Linked DNA regions of Hydrogenovibrio crunogenus. The protein of the gene in region 1 interacts with the protein of each later gene in a pairwise test. Links are inferred from orthologs where the notes say so. Each region holds a gene or a part of one and is shown in the gene's direction. Other genes may lie near its edges.

Region 1 (8,079 bases):
TTAAATGATGCCGCAGTTGTTGATACGTTAGAGCAAGCGATTGCTGATTGTAAATTGGTTGTTGGTGCCAGTGCAAGGCTCAGAAAAGTTTCGTGGCCGCAATTAGATGTACGGCAAACGGCTGAATTGGCCATGGAAACTGTTGGGCAGGATGACGAAGATAATCAAGTCGCTATTTTATTCGGACGAGAAGATTCGGGGTTAAGTAATGCTGAGCTGGATAAATGTCATTATTTGGCACATATTCCAACGAACCCGACTTACAGCTCACTTAATATTGCCGCAGCGGTCCAAGTTTTTGTTTATGAGTTATTGATGGCAACAGATATCAAAAGCGTTCATGAAGCTGAAGGGTATCGCCATAAGTTAGCCAGTTCTGATCAGCTGGAAGGGTTTTACGATCATTTATATCAGGCTTTACAGGATATTGAATTTTTAGACCCAACAAAAAATGCGCGTTTTATGCGCAGAATGAGACGTCTGTTTAATCGGAGTCAGTTGGATGTGAAAGAAATTGATATTTTACGGGGTGTTTTGACGGCGGCACAAAGACAAACAAAACAACTGGACACTTATCGACAACAAGCGCCATTATCAAAAGAAGAGTCTTGAGTGGTGTTGACTGTTAAGGTATTTTTTAAGGGGAAAGCATGTTTAAAAGAATAAAAGAAGACATTCATTCTGTCTTTGATCGTGACCCAGCTGCGAGAAATAGTTTTGAAGTGCTCACAACCTATCCTGGTGTGCATGCCATACTTTGGTATCGGCTGTCGCATTGGTTATGGGGAAAAGGGTTAAAGTGGTTCGCCCGTTTTATTTCAGGGTTGGCACGTTGGTTTACTGGGATTGAAATTCATCCAGCTGCAAAAATCGGTCATCGTTTTTTTATTGACCATGGTATGGGTGTTGTCATTGGGGAAACGGCGGAAATTGGAGATGATTGTACGCTGTATCATGGTGTGACCCTTGGTGGAACCAGTTGGAATGAAGGTAAGCGACATCCTACATTAGGGGATCGAGTCGTTGTTGGGGCTGGTGCAAAAGTGTTAGGGCCGATTGAGATTGGTGATGATGCTCGAATAGGCTCGAATGCAGTGGTCATTAAATCGGTTCCCAATAATAGAACTGTGGTTGGGATTCCAGGGAGGATTGTGGAAACCAATTTAACTGAACAAGAAAAAAGACGTCAGAAAATGGCTCAGAAAATTGGCTTTGATGCGTATGGTGTCGGGCAGAATGTAGAAGACCCTGTTGAAAAAGCCATTTATAGCTTGTTGGATCATGTGCAAAGTCAGGATGAACAGCTAGAAAAGTTGAATGAGCAAATTAAAAAGCTTGGTGGGGCAGATACGCATATGGATTTACCCAGCCTGGAAGATGCTGTTTTGGAGCCAGACGACCCAGAGCAAAGGGCTCACTTTAAAGCGGAATAGTTTTTTAAATCATTGAGATACCTTGTTTCTGGCGCGAGAAGAAGCAAAGCAGGAAATTCTTGAGTTAAAAGGTAGGTTATTGTAGAATTGATTTACTTATTTAATTAATAGATGATTTGCCTGAGGGTGGTCAGATATTTTCAAAAGGTTTTATTTCTATGAAGCTCACCTCAAAAGGACGTTACGCCGTGACTGCGATGCTTGATATCGCTTTAAACCAGTCAAAAGGCCCGATTACATTAGCCATGATTTCTGAAAGGCAGGATATTTCATTGTCTTATCTGGAGCAGATTTTTGCTAAATTGAAGAAATCTGGGTTGGTTTTGAGTGCGCGTGGGCCAGGTGGAGGCTACCGTTTAAGTCGTGATGCCAACGAGATTTCTGTCAGTGAAGTGATTGGCGCGGTGAATGAAGATCTGGAGCCTAGAAAGTGTCGTGGTAAATCCAATTGTCAAAATGGTGTTCAGTGCTTGTCGCACGAACTTTGGGCAGACTTGAGCGGTATGATTAATGAATTTTTGGATGGCGTAACTTTGCAGCAAATTATTGATCGACGTTCTTCTATCCAGTCTGTTCAATTTGCATGAATTAATTAAAGAAAGAAAAGGTTTGAAGTCAGAATGGCAGTAACATTAACACAAGCAGCGGCAGATCGAGTTAACAGTATGTTAGAGAAAAGGGGCCAAGGTATTGGCTTAAGAGTTGGTACAAAGGTGAGTGGTTGTGCCGGATTTTCTTATGTTGTGGACTATGCCGATGAAATTAGGGACAACGATGAAGTGTTTGAAAGTTTTGGCGTTAAGGTTGTTGTGAATCGAAAAAGCTTGGAACAGATTGATGGTATGGAATTGGATTACGTGAAGGAAAGTCTTTTGAATGAAGGATTTGAATTTAATAATCCTCGTGTAAAAGACAGTTGTGGCTGTGGAGAGTCCTTTACCGTTTAAGCATTTTAACCGCATGCCCGCAAAAAGCCCCAGGTAGTTTACCGGGGCTTTTTTGTTTAAAACGAAATTTTATTAACATAAAAAGCCTTTTTTCTGCAATGTTTTTATCAGATTGTTAAAATAACTCTCTTATACGAATATTAGGAAAGCAAATATGCTGGAAAGAACTTTTTCGATTATTAAACCGGATGCAGTAAAGCGTAATCTGATTGGTCAGATTGTCTCTAAACTTGAGCAAAATGGATTGAAGATCATTGCGTCAAAAATGGTTTTTTTGACGGTTCAAGAAGCAAAAGGGTTCTATGCAGAACACGATGGGAAACCTTTTTTTGATACTTTAATTAAAAATATGACGGCAGGTCCCATTATTGTTCAAGTCTTAGAAGGCGATGATGCAATAGCAAAAAATCGTGAAATCATGGGGCCAACCGACCCGGAAAAGGCACCGGCAGGGTCTATTCGTAAAGAATATGCTATCTCAATGCAGCAGAATTCAGTCCATGGTTCTGACTCTCCTGAAAGTGCACAAAGAGAAATTAGCTATTTTTTCAGTGAGATTGAAGTTTTTTCAGCACCTTAAAATGAAAATGTGCTCAATAGAATTGCGGGCAAGTAGGTATTAAGTGACGGATAAGATAAAAAATAAAGTCGATTTACTCGGTATGGATCGTACTGAATTAACAGAGTTTTTTGCCAGTATTGGCGAAAAGCCGTTTCGTGCCGGCCAGGTAATGAAGTGGATTCATCAGTTCGGTGTCAGTGACTTTGAAGAAATGACCAATATCAGCAAGTCGCTTAGAGACAAACTGTCGAAAACAGCGCTTATTCGCACGCCTAAAATTGTTTCGGAGCAACGTTCGGCAGACGGTACCATTAAATGGTTGTTAGAAGTTGATAATCATAATTGTGTTGAAGCAGTCTTTATCCCTGAAAAGTCACGTGGGACTCTGTGTATCTCTTCCCAGGTAGGGTGTGCACTGGAATGCAGTTTCTGCTCAACCGGACAGCAAGGTTTTAACCGAAACTTAGAAAACTGGGAAATTGTTGCTCAGATGTGGGTTGCCAACAAAGCTCTAGGCTGTAAACCTAAAGAAGAGCGTATTATCTCCAATGTGGTTTTTATGGGAATGGGTGAACCGCTGTTAAACGTAAAACACACCTTTCCAACAGCCCGTATTTTGATGGATGATAATGCTTATGGCTTGTCCAAGCGCCGTGTGACGATCAGTACGGCCGGAGTTGTGCCGGCCATTGACAAGATCAAAGAGTCTTTGGACGTTAGTTTGGCGATTTCACTGCATGCTCCTAATAATACCTTACGTGATGAGTTGGTTCCAATTAATAAGAAGTACCCGCTTGAAGTACTGATGCCAGCTTTACATCGTTATGTGGAAGGCGGTCACAGCAAGAAGCATGTGACGGTTGAATACGTAATGCTGGATCATGTGAACGATCGACTGGAGCATGCTCAACAGTTAATTGAACTGCTTGGCGATTTGCCTTGTAAAGTGAATTTAATTCCTTTCAATCCTTTCCCGAATACCGATTATCAACGTTCTTCAAATAATGCTGTGCATCGTTTTAAGGACGCCTTGATGGAAGCGGGGGTGAATTGTACTGTTCGCCGTACGCGTGGCGATGATATTGATGCGGCATGTGGACAACTTGCAGGCAAAGTTAAAGACAGAACCAAACGAACTCTTCAAACTGTTAACTTGGATAAATTACATGGCTAATGAAGCGCACCAAGAATCTACTTCTGATGAAAGCCCCGTCTTTACGGATCTCAGTCGAGCATTGAAAGCGGCTAGAGAGCAGAAAAAGCTATCTGTAAGTGATGTGGCGGAGCAATTAAAAATAGCATCGTCTCATATTCAATATTTTGAAGGGGATCATTTGGATTTGACACAATTGGATCCTTTTCAAAGAGGCTACCTCAGAAACTACTCTGAATTATTGAATGTTGATATAAAACCTTATGAATCCGTTTTTCCAGAAGTGGTTGATGTGGGGTCCAGTCTGCAATCGGTTGATTTAGAAGAACACGCTACTAAGCCGATTATCTCCATTGCCATGATGAGAATTCTCAGTACCTTGGCGGTAATCGGAATCATCATTTTACTGATAGCCATTAACGTATAAATAATAAAAAATCGTAAAAGAGAAAAAAATCCCTATGTCGAAGCAAATCAATGCCATTCGCGGCATGAATGATTTATATGGTGATCAATCACATGCATTTGATTATCTTGTGCAAACAGCCGAGTCGGTATTAAAGCAATATGGATTTCAATCCATTCGCCTACCGATTGTAGAGAAAACAGAATTGTTTGCACGTTCTATTGGTGAAGTCACCGATATTGTTGAAAAAGAAATGTATACCTTTGAAGATCGTAATGGTGATAGTTTGACCTTGCGTCCTGAAGGGACTGCCGGATGTGTTCGAGCGGTAATTCAAAACGGCTTGGCACATAATCAAATTCAAAAGTTATATTACACTGGGCCTATGTTTCGCCATGAACGCCCGCAAAAAGGCCGTTATCGCCAGTTTAATCAATTTGGTGTTGAAGTGTTTGGCATTGAAAGCGTTGATATTGATGCGGAATTGATAGCCTTATCTGCTCGTTTATGGGAAAGACTCGGATTGCAAAATCTAGAGTTGCAAATCAATTCGTTAGGAAGTCAGGCAGCACGCCAAGCTTACCGTGACATTTTGGTTGCCTATTTTGAAGAGCATAAGTCACAGTTAGATGAAGACAGTCTTCGACGTTTAAGTACGAATCCACTTCGTATTCTAGATACAAAAAATCCAGATATGAAAGCATTGGTGGAGGCGGCTCCTAAGTTAATGGATCATTTGGATGAAGCGTCTAAACAGCACTATGAAGAATTGAAGGCACATTTGGATGATTTGGGCGTGGCTTATGTTGAAAATCCAAACTTAGTGCGAGGATTAGACTATTATAATCGCACTGTATTTGAGTGGGTCACCACGGAGTTGGGCGCTCAGGGAACTGTGTGTGCTGGTGGGCGTTACGATGGGCTGGTTGAACAGATTGGTGGTAAGCCAACTCCTGCTGTTGGATTTGCGATGGGCATTGAACGCTTAATGGCACTACTAATGGATAATGAACTGGTTCATGAAGAAAATGGGCCAGATGTTTATATGGTATTGGCCGGAGACAATACAAAGCGCCCAGGCCTGGTTATTTCTGAGCAAATCCGAGAGAATTTACCGGATATTAAAGTTCAAATGAACTGTGGTGGTGGTAGCTTTAAAAGTCAGTTTAAAAAAGCTGATAAGTCAGGTGCGCGTATCGCTCTAGTGTTAGGAGAAGATGAAGTGAACCAACAGCAAATTGCCGTCAAATATTTAAGAGAAGACCGTGAGCAAGAAATGGTGTACTGGGATCAGTTGTTTACGCTTTTAAAAACGGCATTAACCGAATCAAAATAGATTTTTTATTTCTACATTTTAATAGGATAGTTACATGAGTCGTTACGAAACCGATGAAGAACAAGTTGAAGCCATTAAGAGTTGGTGGAAAAAAAATGGAACGCAATTATTATCGGGTATTTTGGTTATTGTTCTGGCCTGGACAGGATGGACATATTGGCAAAATGCCCAAATGACGAAAGCCTTGAATGCTTCGGCTGTTTTCGAGGTAATGCAGGTTAAACAAAGCCAGAATGCGTTAGGCGATGTCTTACGAGATGGTCTTAAGTTAATGGAAGAGCAGCCTGATAGTCCTTATGCATCCGGTGTGGCCTTAATGATAGCGAAGCACTATTTTGATGAAAACGCGTTCGATAAGGCAATTGAAAATTATCAATGGACGATTGAGCATGCGCCAGATCATTCAATTGAATTGATTGCACGCTTAAGATTAGTGACGGTTTATGTTCAAGAAAAAATGTTTGAAAAAGCCGATCAGGTGTTGGCAGGAATCGATCAGAAAGCATTAAGTTTGGCCGAAAAAGGGAATTATGATTTCCAGGTAGCGGAGTTGGCATTGACCGAAGGCGATTTATCTCAAGCCAAAGAAGCTTATAACCGTGTTGTTTCGAATGCCGAGGCGCCAGAAAGTGTGCAAAATTTAGCTAAATTGAAGTTAGCAGATTTGGCAGGGTAAGGATTATTTTGAATTACATAAATACATATTTTCTAAAAGGCATTGGCGCGTTATTGATTCTAGGGTTCATGGCTTCTTGTTCGTCCTCTAAAGTGGTGAGAGAGCCGGCCCCATTAATCGAAATGTCATCGCCTTATCAAGCTGAAAAGGACTGGCAAATTCAATTGGATGCTTTCAAGTATTCGGATGGAGAAGGGTTGTACTTTGCTGAGGATGCTGATTTTGTTTATTTTGGGACGCCTGCAGGTGTGCTGACAAAAGCATTAAAAGCGACTCAGGATCGTTGGACCGATCAGGTTGTTTGGCAGAAGAAGATTCACGAACCGATTGTCTCAGGTCCGACCCTGTACCAAGATCGGGTTATTGTCGGTACCGCGAAAGCCACTTTGATCAGTTTCGTGAAAAAGGATGCCAGCATTGCCTGGCAAACCGAATTGTCGAGCGAGGTCTTGAGTCGTCCAGTGATTGCGGAAGGGCAGATTTTCGTGCGCACGGTGGATGGGAAGCTTTATTCCGTAAATGCTGTGACAGGAAGAGTGAATTGGACCATTGAGCATCAATTACCCAACCTTTCATTACGAGGGGTAGCACCGGTCACTTATGAAGATGGTGTTTTGTACGTTGGCTGGGAAACCGGTCAAGTTGAAGCACTTGATGCGGCAACGGGAACCAGAAAATGGCAATCTCAAGTTGTGATTCCAAAAGGGCGCACCGATCTGGAAAGAATGGTTGATATTCAGGCAACTTTACGTTTAGAGGCCGGGCGCCTTTTTGTGTTGGGCTATCAAGGAAAATTAGCTGCTCTGAACCCTGAAAACGGGAATCTATATTGGTCAAAAGACATTTCGGGGTTTAGAGATTTTCTAATTGATGATTCAGCGCTTTATGTCGTGGATGAAGATGATATTTTATATGGCTTTGACTACGTGAATGGCACGCAACTTTGGAAGCAGGACAATTTTAAATATCGACAAGCGATCGATTTGGTTTTCTACCAAAAGAAACAGATTTTATTAGCCGATGGACAAGGGTATCTGCACTGGATTGATAAGCTGGATGGTACGCCTGTCGCAAGAATCAAACATGGTAGTCATTATGGAACCAGTAATGGCATTGTGCGAGTCTGGACAGCGGGTAACCGAGTTTATGTACAAGATACTGATGGATTTAATAATGCGTATACCATTAAACCATCTAACTGGTATCAATTTAATCACCCGGAAGATCCATTGGGTATTTTAAAGAAAAAGGATAGCGAGTGAGCAAAACTGTCATCGCGTTAGTCGGCCGACCTAATGTCGGTAAATCAACGCTTTTTAATCGATTAACCCGTTCGAGAGATGCGATTGTAGCGGATTACCCGGGACTGACTCGGGATCGCCAGTATGGCACAGGTCGTGTTGGATCCACGCCGTATATTGTGGTGGATACCGGTGGGTTAAGCGGTGAGCAAGAAGGGGTTGATCCTTTAATGGCCGGACAAGTTCAGTCAGCTATCGGCGAGGCGGATGCCGTTCTATTTTTGGTTGATGGCCGAGCAGGATTGATTCCGGCTGATGAGAGTAT
Region 2 (5,364 bases), 1.4 Mb from region 1 along the record:
GTGCTGGCACGATGGAAGAAATTCTGTACCTACTGAGCGTTTTAATGCACCCAAAAAATGAAGATATTCCTTTACCTGTGGTACTGACTGCTCCGAAATCCGGTAAAGCTTATTTTGATGCGGTGATTGAATTCATAGAATATACACTGGGGAAAGAAGCAACTGATAAGCTGACATTATTAATCGGCCACCCGGAAGAAGCCGCTGATTTTATTCAACACGGCATTCAAGAGGTCAAAATTCATCGTAAAGCGAACAGCGATGCGTATTACTTTAACTGGAACCTACACATTCCATTTGAACTACAACAGCCATTTAATCCTACCCATGAAAGCGTTTCTCAACTGAGGTTGCATAAAGAGCAACCCGCCCATGAACTGGCCAGTCATTTACGCTGCGTCTTCTCAGCCATCGTGGCCGGAAACGTTAAAACGGAAGGAATTGCTCAAATTGAAAAACATGGTCCTTTTCAAATCAAAGGGGATCGTGAAATCATGAGTCGCATGGATAAGTTATTAAAACAGTTCATTGAACAACGCCGAATGAAATTAGGAACGGATAACTACGAGCCTTGCTATAATATCATTTCTGATTAATCCTAACGGATAACTCCTTTTTTCTGTACGACTCGTACGCTTTTAAATGATTAAAAGCAACGACTGATAACCAAAGAGCAGCCATGACCTTCGAAGAACTAGACCTTGATCCCAAACTCCTTACGGCGATTGAAGAGCAACATTATCACAAACCGACCCCTATCCAGGCGGAAGCGATTCCTGAAATGTTGTTGAGCAAAGATGTGCTGGCTGGCGCTGCGACCGGAACAGGAAAGACAGCCGCCTTTGTGTTACCCGCCTTACAGTTTTTATTGGATGACCCCAGACCGAGCCGTAAACCGAGAGTGCTGATTTTAGCGCCAACACGAGAACTGGCTTTTCAAATCCATAAAGTGGTTAAACAGTTAGGCACTCACTGCCCTTTTGAGTCGAATGTTGTGACGGGCGGGTTCGCTTCAGACAAACAGCTGGAAATCTTACAATCGAATATGGACATTCTGGTGGCCACACCTGGACGATTGCTAAATATTATGAGTAAAGAGTTTATTGACCTTTCAGACATTGAACTCCTGATTATTGATGAAGCCGATCGAATGCTAGACATGGGACAAGGCCCTGATGTTTTAGCTTTAATTGAAGCCATTCCTGGCGATTTCCAAGCGGCCTGTTTTTCTGCCACATTAGCGGGATCAGGCATCACCAAATTTGCTGAAGAAGTGCTCGACTCCCCTGAAGTCATCCAAGTCAACGCGCCGAATGAAAAATCAGAACAGATTCAGCAATTGGTTTACCTAGCAAACGATAAGGCACATAAGCAAGCCCTACTCAAAGCGATTTTGGAAGATGAAACTTGCCAAAGCGCCATAGTGTTCTGCAACAAAAAAGACCGAGCAATTGAGTTGGCTGACTGGCTTCAAAACGAACAGATTTCCAGCACGGTCTTACATGGTGATTTTATTCAAGCCAAACGCTTGGAAAAAACTCAAAAATTCAAACAAGGAAAGGTCAAGGTTCTGGTTGCCACCGATGTCGCTGCTCGAGGTTTAGATATTTCAAACGTGACCCATGTCATCAATTATGACATTCCGTATCGTGGAGACATCTATATTCATCGTATTGGACGCACAGGACGTGCACAACAAGTGGGAATCGCCATCAACTTGGTGGAACGCCATGACATCACCAACTTGCAACGCATTGAATATCATTTGCAGCAATCTCTGCCTGTCAGCAAAATCAAAGGGCTTGAGCCAAGTTTCAAATTAAAAGACGCGCTCAAAAAACCCAAGAAAAAGAAGAAGAAAGCCGCCAAGAAAAAGAAAAAATAACCTTTTTCACCTCCTTTTTTATGACTCGCACATTTCTTTCACATTTGAATCCTGGATTTTTATAACTAAATAGTTAAACTATATAGTTAATTTAATTATCCTTCAGGATTCCTCCATAAATGGCTCGCCAGAAACACAATACAACGGCACTAAAAATTCGTGATACAGCAACCGATATGTTCGCTGAAAAAGGCTACGATGGCACCATAATGGACGAATTAACCATTCGATCAGGTGTTAATAAAGCCAGCATTTATTATCACTTCCAAGACAAGTCGAACCTCTATGAACAATGTTTAACACACCTATTCGGCAACGTTGCCGATGCGGTGATTGAAGCCACCGAACATGCCACGACGGATACCTTAAAACTGGAAGCGTTCGTCAAGACATTTGCAAAACTAGCACATGACACCCCCGCAATGCCTGCAATTCTCATGCGAGAAATTGCGTCTGGTGGCCACAATATGCCTGTCACTGCTCGGCAACAAATGCAACGATTACTGTCGAATCTGAAAGCCATTTTAAGTACGCGACCTTTTTGCCAACACATTGAATCTATCAATCCTCTGACGCCACATTTTATGATTATCGGCAGCTTGTGTTTTTATCTGACAAGCCAGCCAATGCGAGACCATATTGAAAGCACTGAAAAACTTGATCCAACATTGGATGACTTTACCCAGCAACTGATTCAGATTCTGCAATCAGGCCTGGTCAAAAAAACAAAGGAGAGCTAGCATGACATTGACAGCATACCCGATACAATTATTCTTCAATCGCCTTACACTCGGCGTTTTATTCACCATCATCACGCTTCCCGCAATGTCTGCCGATAATCGAACCGCCATATGGTTAGACAAAGAGGAAAAGAGTTTACTCTTGAGTGAAATGCGTCAGTTCTTAGTAGCCAGCCAAAAAATCTTGGCCGCCAGCTTAAATAACGACATGGAAACGGTCAAAATAACGGCTCGACAGGTTGGCATTCAGCAAATGAACTCCACGCCAACGAGCTTAAGAAAAAAACTGCCGAAAGGGTTTAAAACCTTAGGGCCTAAAATTCATAGAGGATTTGAAGACATTGCCTATGAAGCAGAAACTATGGGCGATTCAACCGTCATACTGGAAAGATTGGCAACGTTACAGCAGACTTGTATCAGTTGTCACGCCACGTATCAAATCAAACTATCGACCGACCCGGCCTTACCATAACCCCTGCTAGAAAAGAACTCACAGGGAATATATCAATCAATAATGGCGTCAACATCATCTAAACCAGGTTCCAATGAGAGCTGGTCGAAATAATAATGCGATAATGCGATCACTGCGAGTACGGGAGCAAAGAAACTGATAATCGGAAAAATACTCAAGGCATACAACACACCTATGGAAAACGTGGGTGGCCAATTAGTAATCGGCTTCAGTTTCTTAAACAATGGTTCCGGCAAAATGACCTGCCCCACATCCAATACGATTGCGTAATGAAAAAATAGAAAACCAATCAACCAGAACCAAACAACATTAATCAATGGAACAAACAGCAAAGGAAACGTCACTAAAATCAGTAACAACATCAGCAACCCGAATTTAACCAACTTCCAGATCATGCCTGCCATTGATCCATGCCCGCTGTAAGGCGTATGTGGGTAATGCTTATCGTGTACCGCTTTTACCAGAGAATCTGTCATAAACCCGGTCACAATCATGGCAAACAACAATACTAAATAACTGCCTAAAACAATCCCAAGCATGCCTGCAATCACGGCAACGGTAAACCCAAGAAACCAGAGAATCAAGCCGCCCACTAATGGAATACCACCAATGGTGTCTTCGGCTTGTTGTTGCCAGCTGTTAAAATCTTGCACGAAAGCGCTTTGCGTTACGAAATCACTGGTCAGAATAAACCCGAACAAACCGTACCCCATCAAAGAGACGACAATCAACCCCACCACAAACGGAATGAATAGTCGAATCAAGATAGCAGGCTCTTTTAAATCGACCAGTGTTTTCCAAAGCAATGTCATTATTTCACCCAAATGGTTTTAATATTCGTAAACTCTCGAATCCCTTGCGCGGACAGTTCGCGGCCATAACCGGAATTTTTTACCCCACCGAAAGGCAAACGCGGATCGGAAAAGGTAGAGCTGTTAATAAAGGTCGCGCCTGACTCCATGCCTCTCGCCATCGTTTCAGCGGTGGCAATATCATTTCCCCAGATAGAACCGCCCAGACCAAAGTCAGTCGCATTAGCTAGTCCTAACGCATGCGCTGGCTCAGAAGCCTTCAAAACAATGGCCACAGGCCCAAAGAATTCTTCATTATAAGCCGGCATATTACTGGTGACATTTGTCAGAATTGTTGGCGCATAATAATATCCGGGGCGGTCCAGCTGATAACCGCCCGTGATAATTTTCGCCCCCAGTTCCACAGATTTCATCACTTGCTGGTGAAGCTCATCCAATAAATCCTGACGCGCCATCGGCGCTAAAGTCGTTTCTTTATCCATCGGATCGCCGGCAACAAACTGATCTTCGATTGCCGCCTGGAACTGTGCCGTAAAATCATCTGCAATCATACTGTCGACAATAAAGCGTTTCGCGGCAATACAACTTTGCCCCGCATTCAGAAAACGACCTTTTACGGCGCCGGCAACAGCTTGCTTAATATCGGCATTATCCAACACGATAAACGCATCCGACCCACCTAGCTCCAAAACCGTTTTTTTCAACTCTTCACCCGCAACGCTGGCGACCTTACGACCGGCCGGTTCACTTCCAGTCAAAGATACCGCTCTTACCGTAGGATGACGAATAACCGATTCTACTTTGTCTGAACCAATCATCAAGTTTGTAAAAATACCGTCAGGATACCCAGCTTTTCGGAACACTTCCTCGATTGCCAAAGCACATTGCGGGACATTTGAAGCATGTTTCAACAAGGCGATATTTCCCGCCGTGACAGTTGGCACCGCAAAACGGAACACTTGCCAGAAAGGGTAATTCCATGGCATGACACCCAACACCACACCCAAGGGTAAATAAGCGACATAACTACGGGAGGCATCCGATTCTACCGGCTCATCGGCCAGAAATTGCTCGGCATGTTCAGCATAGTAGTCACACAGCAGCGCACACTTTTCAACTTCCGCCAAGGCTTCGGAATAGAGTTTTCCCATTTCAAGCGTAATCAGTTCGGCTAACAACGACTGATCATCCATCAGAACATCACCTAGCCGTTTTAATAACGCCACTCGGTCTTCCAAAGGCGTAAGCTTTGACCAATCTGCAAATTCATACCCTGCTTGTGTCACAACATCATCCAGTGTTGCTTGATCCCAAGTATCGAATTCCGCGACGAGTTCTCCTGTCGCAGGGTTGATTGATTGCATGGCCATATCCTTTTCCTTCTTTGTTTGGACGGTTAATTTATAAGTATTAAAGATTGTCGGTTGCTTGCTGTGCCCAAGCAGATGCTGACAT

Evidence for each region. The genes of interacting proteins can lie anywhere in the genome.
Region 2: the proteins of rlmN (region 1) and GHNINEIG_RS09900 interact in binary tests that used the Escherichia coli proteins (3 or more experiments, as listed by UniProt). The link is inferred for Hydrogenovibrio crunogenus from one-to-one orthologs.

What each region holds. Positions count from the first base shown.
Region 1 is NZ_CP032096.1:696,633-704,711, forward strand. Bases 2,145-5,059 are described here. They hold rlmN (23S rRNA (adenine(2503)-C(2))-methyltransferase RlmN), read left to right. Parts: upstream 2,145-3,003; coding sequence 3,004-4,116; downstream 4,117-5,059. Other genes in these bases: GHNINEIG_RS03245 (HesB/IscA family protein), read left to right, coding at 2,145-2,380; ndk (nucleoside-diphosphate kinase), read left to right, coding at 2,535-2,960; GHNINEIG_RS03265 (helix-turn-helix domain-containing protein), read left to right, coding at 4,109-4,522; hisS (histidine--tRNA ligase), read left to right, coding at 4,557-5,059. Outside these bases: GHNINEIG_RS03230 (RNA methyltransferase), read left to right, coding at 1-612; cysE (serine O-acetyltransferase), read left to right, coding at 651-1,433; GHNINEIG_RS03240 (Rrf2 family transcriptional regulator), read left to right, coding at 1,592-2,020; more of GHNINEIG_RS03245, read left to right, coding at 2,054-2,144; more of hisS, read left to right, coding at 5,060-5,837; GHNINEIG_RS03275 (YfgM family protein), read left to right, coding at 5,872-6,513; outer membrane protein assembly factor BamB, read left to right, coding at 6,522-7,775; ribosome biogenesis GTPase Der, read left to right, coding at 7,772-8,079.
Region 2 is NZ_CP032096.1:2,074,694-2,080,057, forward strand. Bases 1-2,782 are described here. They hold GHNINEIG_RS09900 (DEAD/DEAH box helicase), read left to right. Parts: upstream 1-679; coding sequence 680-1,885; downstream 1,886-2,782. Other genes in these bases: ppnN (nucleotide 5'-monophosphate nucleosidase PpnN), read left to right, coding at 1-596; GHNINEIG_RS09905 (TetR/AcrR family transcriptional regulator), read left to right, coding at 2,005-2,625; GHNINEIG_RS09910 (hypothetical protein), read left to right, coding at 2,627-2,782. Also shown: more of GHNINEIG_RS09910, read left to right, coding at 2,783-3,097; GHNINEIG_RS09915 (EI24 domain-containing protein), read right to left, coding at 3,130-3,909; GHNINEIG_RS09920 (NAD-dependent succinate-semialdehyde dehydrogenase), read right to left, coding at 3,909-5,279; GHNINEIG_RS09925 (EAL and HDOD domain-containing protein), read right to left, coding at 5,320-5,364. UniProt on the Escherichia coli protein: DEAD-box RNA helicase involved in the assembly of the 50S ribosomal subunit at low temperature. Exhibits RNA-stimulated ATP hydrolysis and RNA unwinding activity. Acts before DeaD.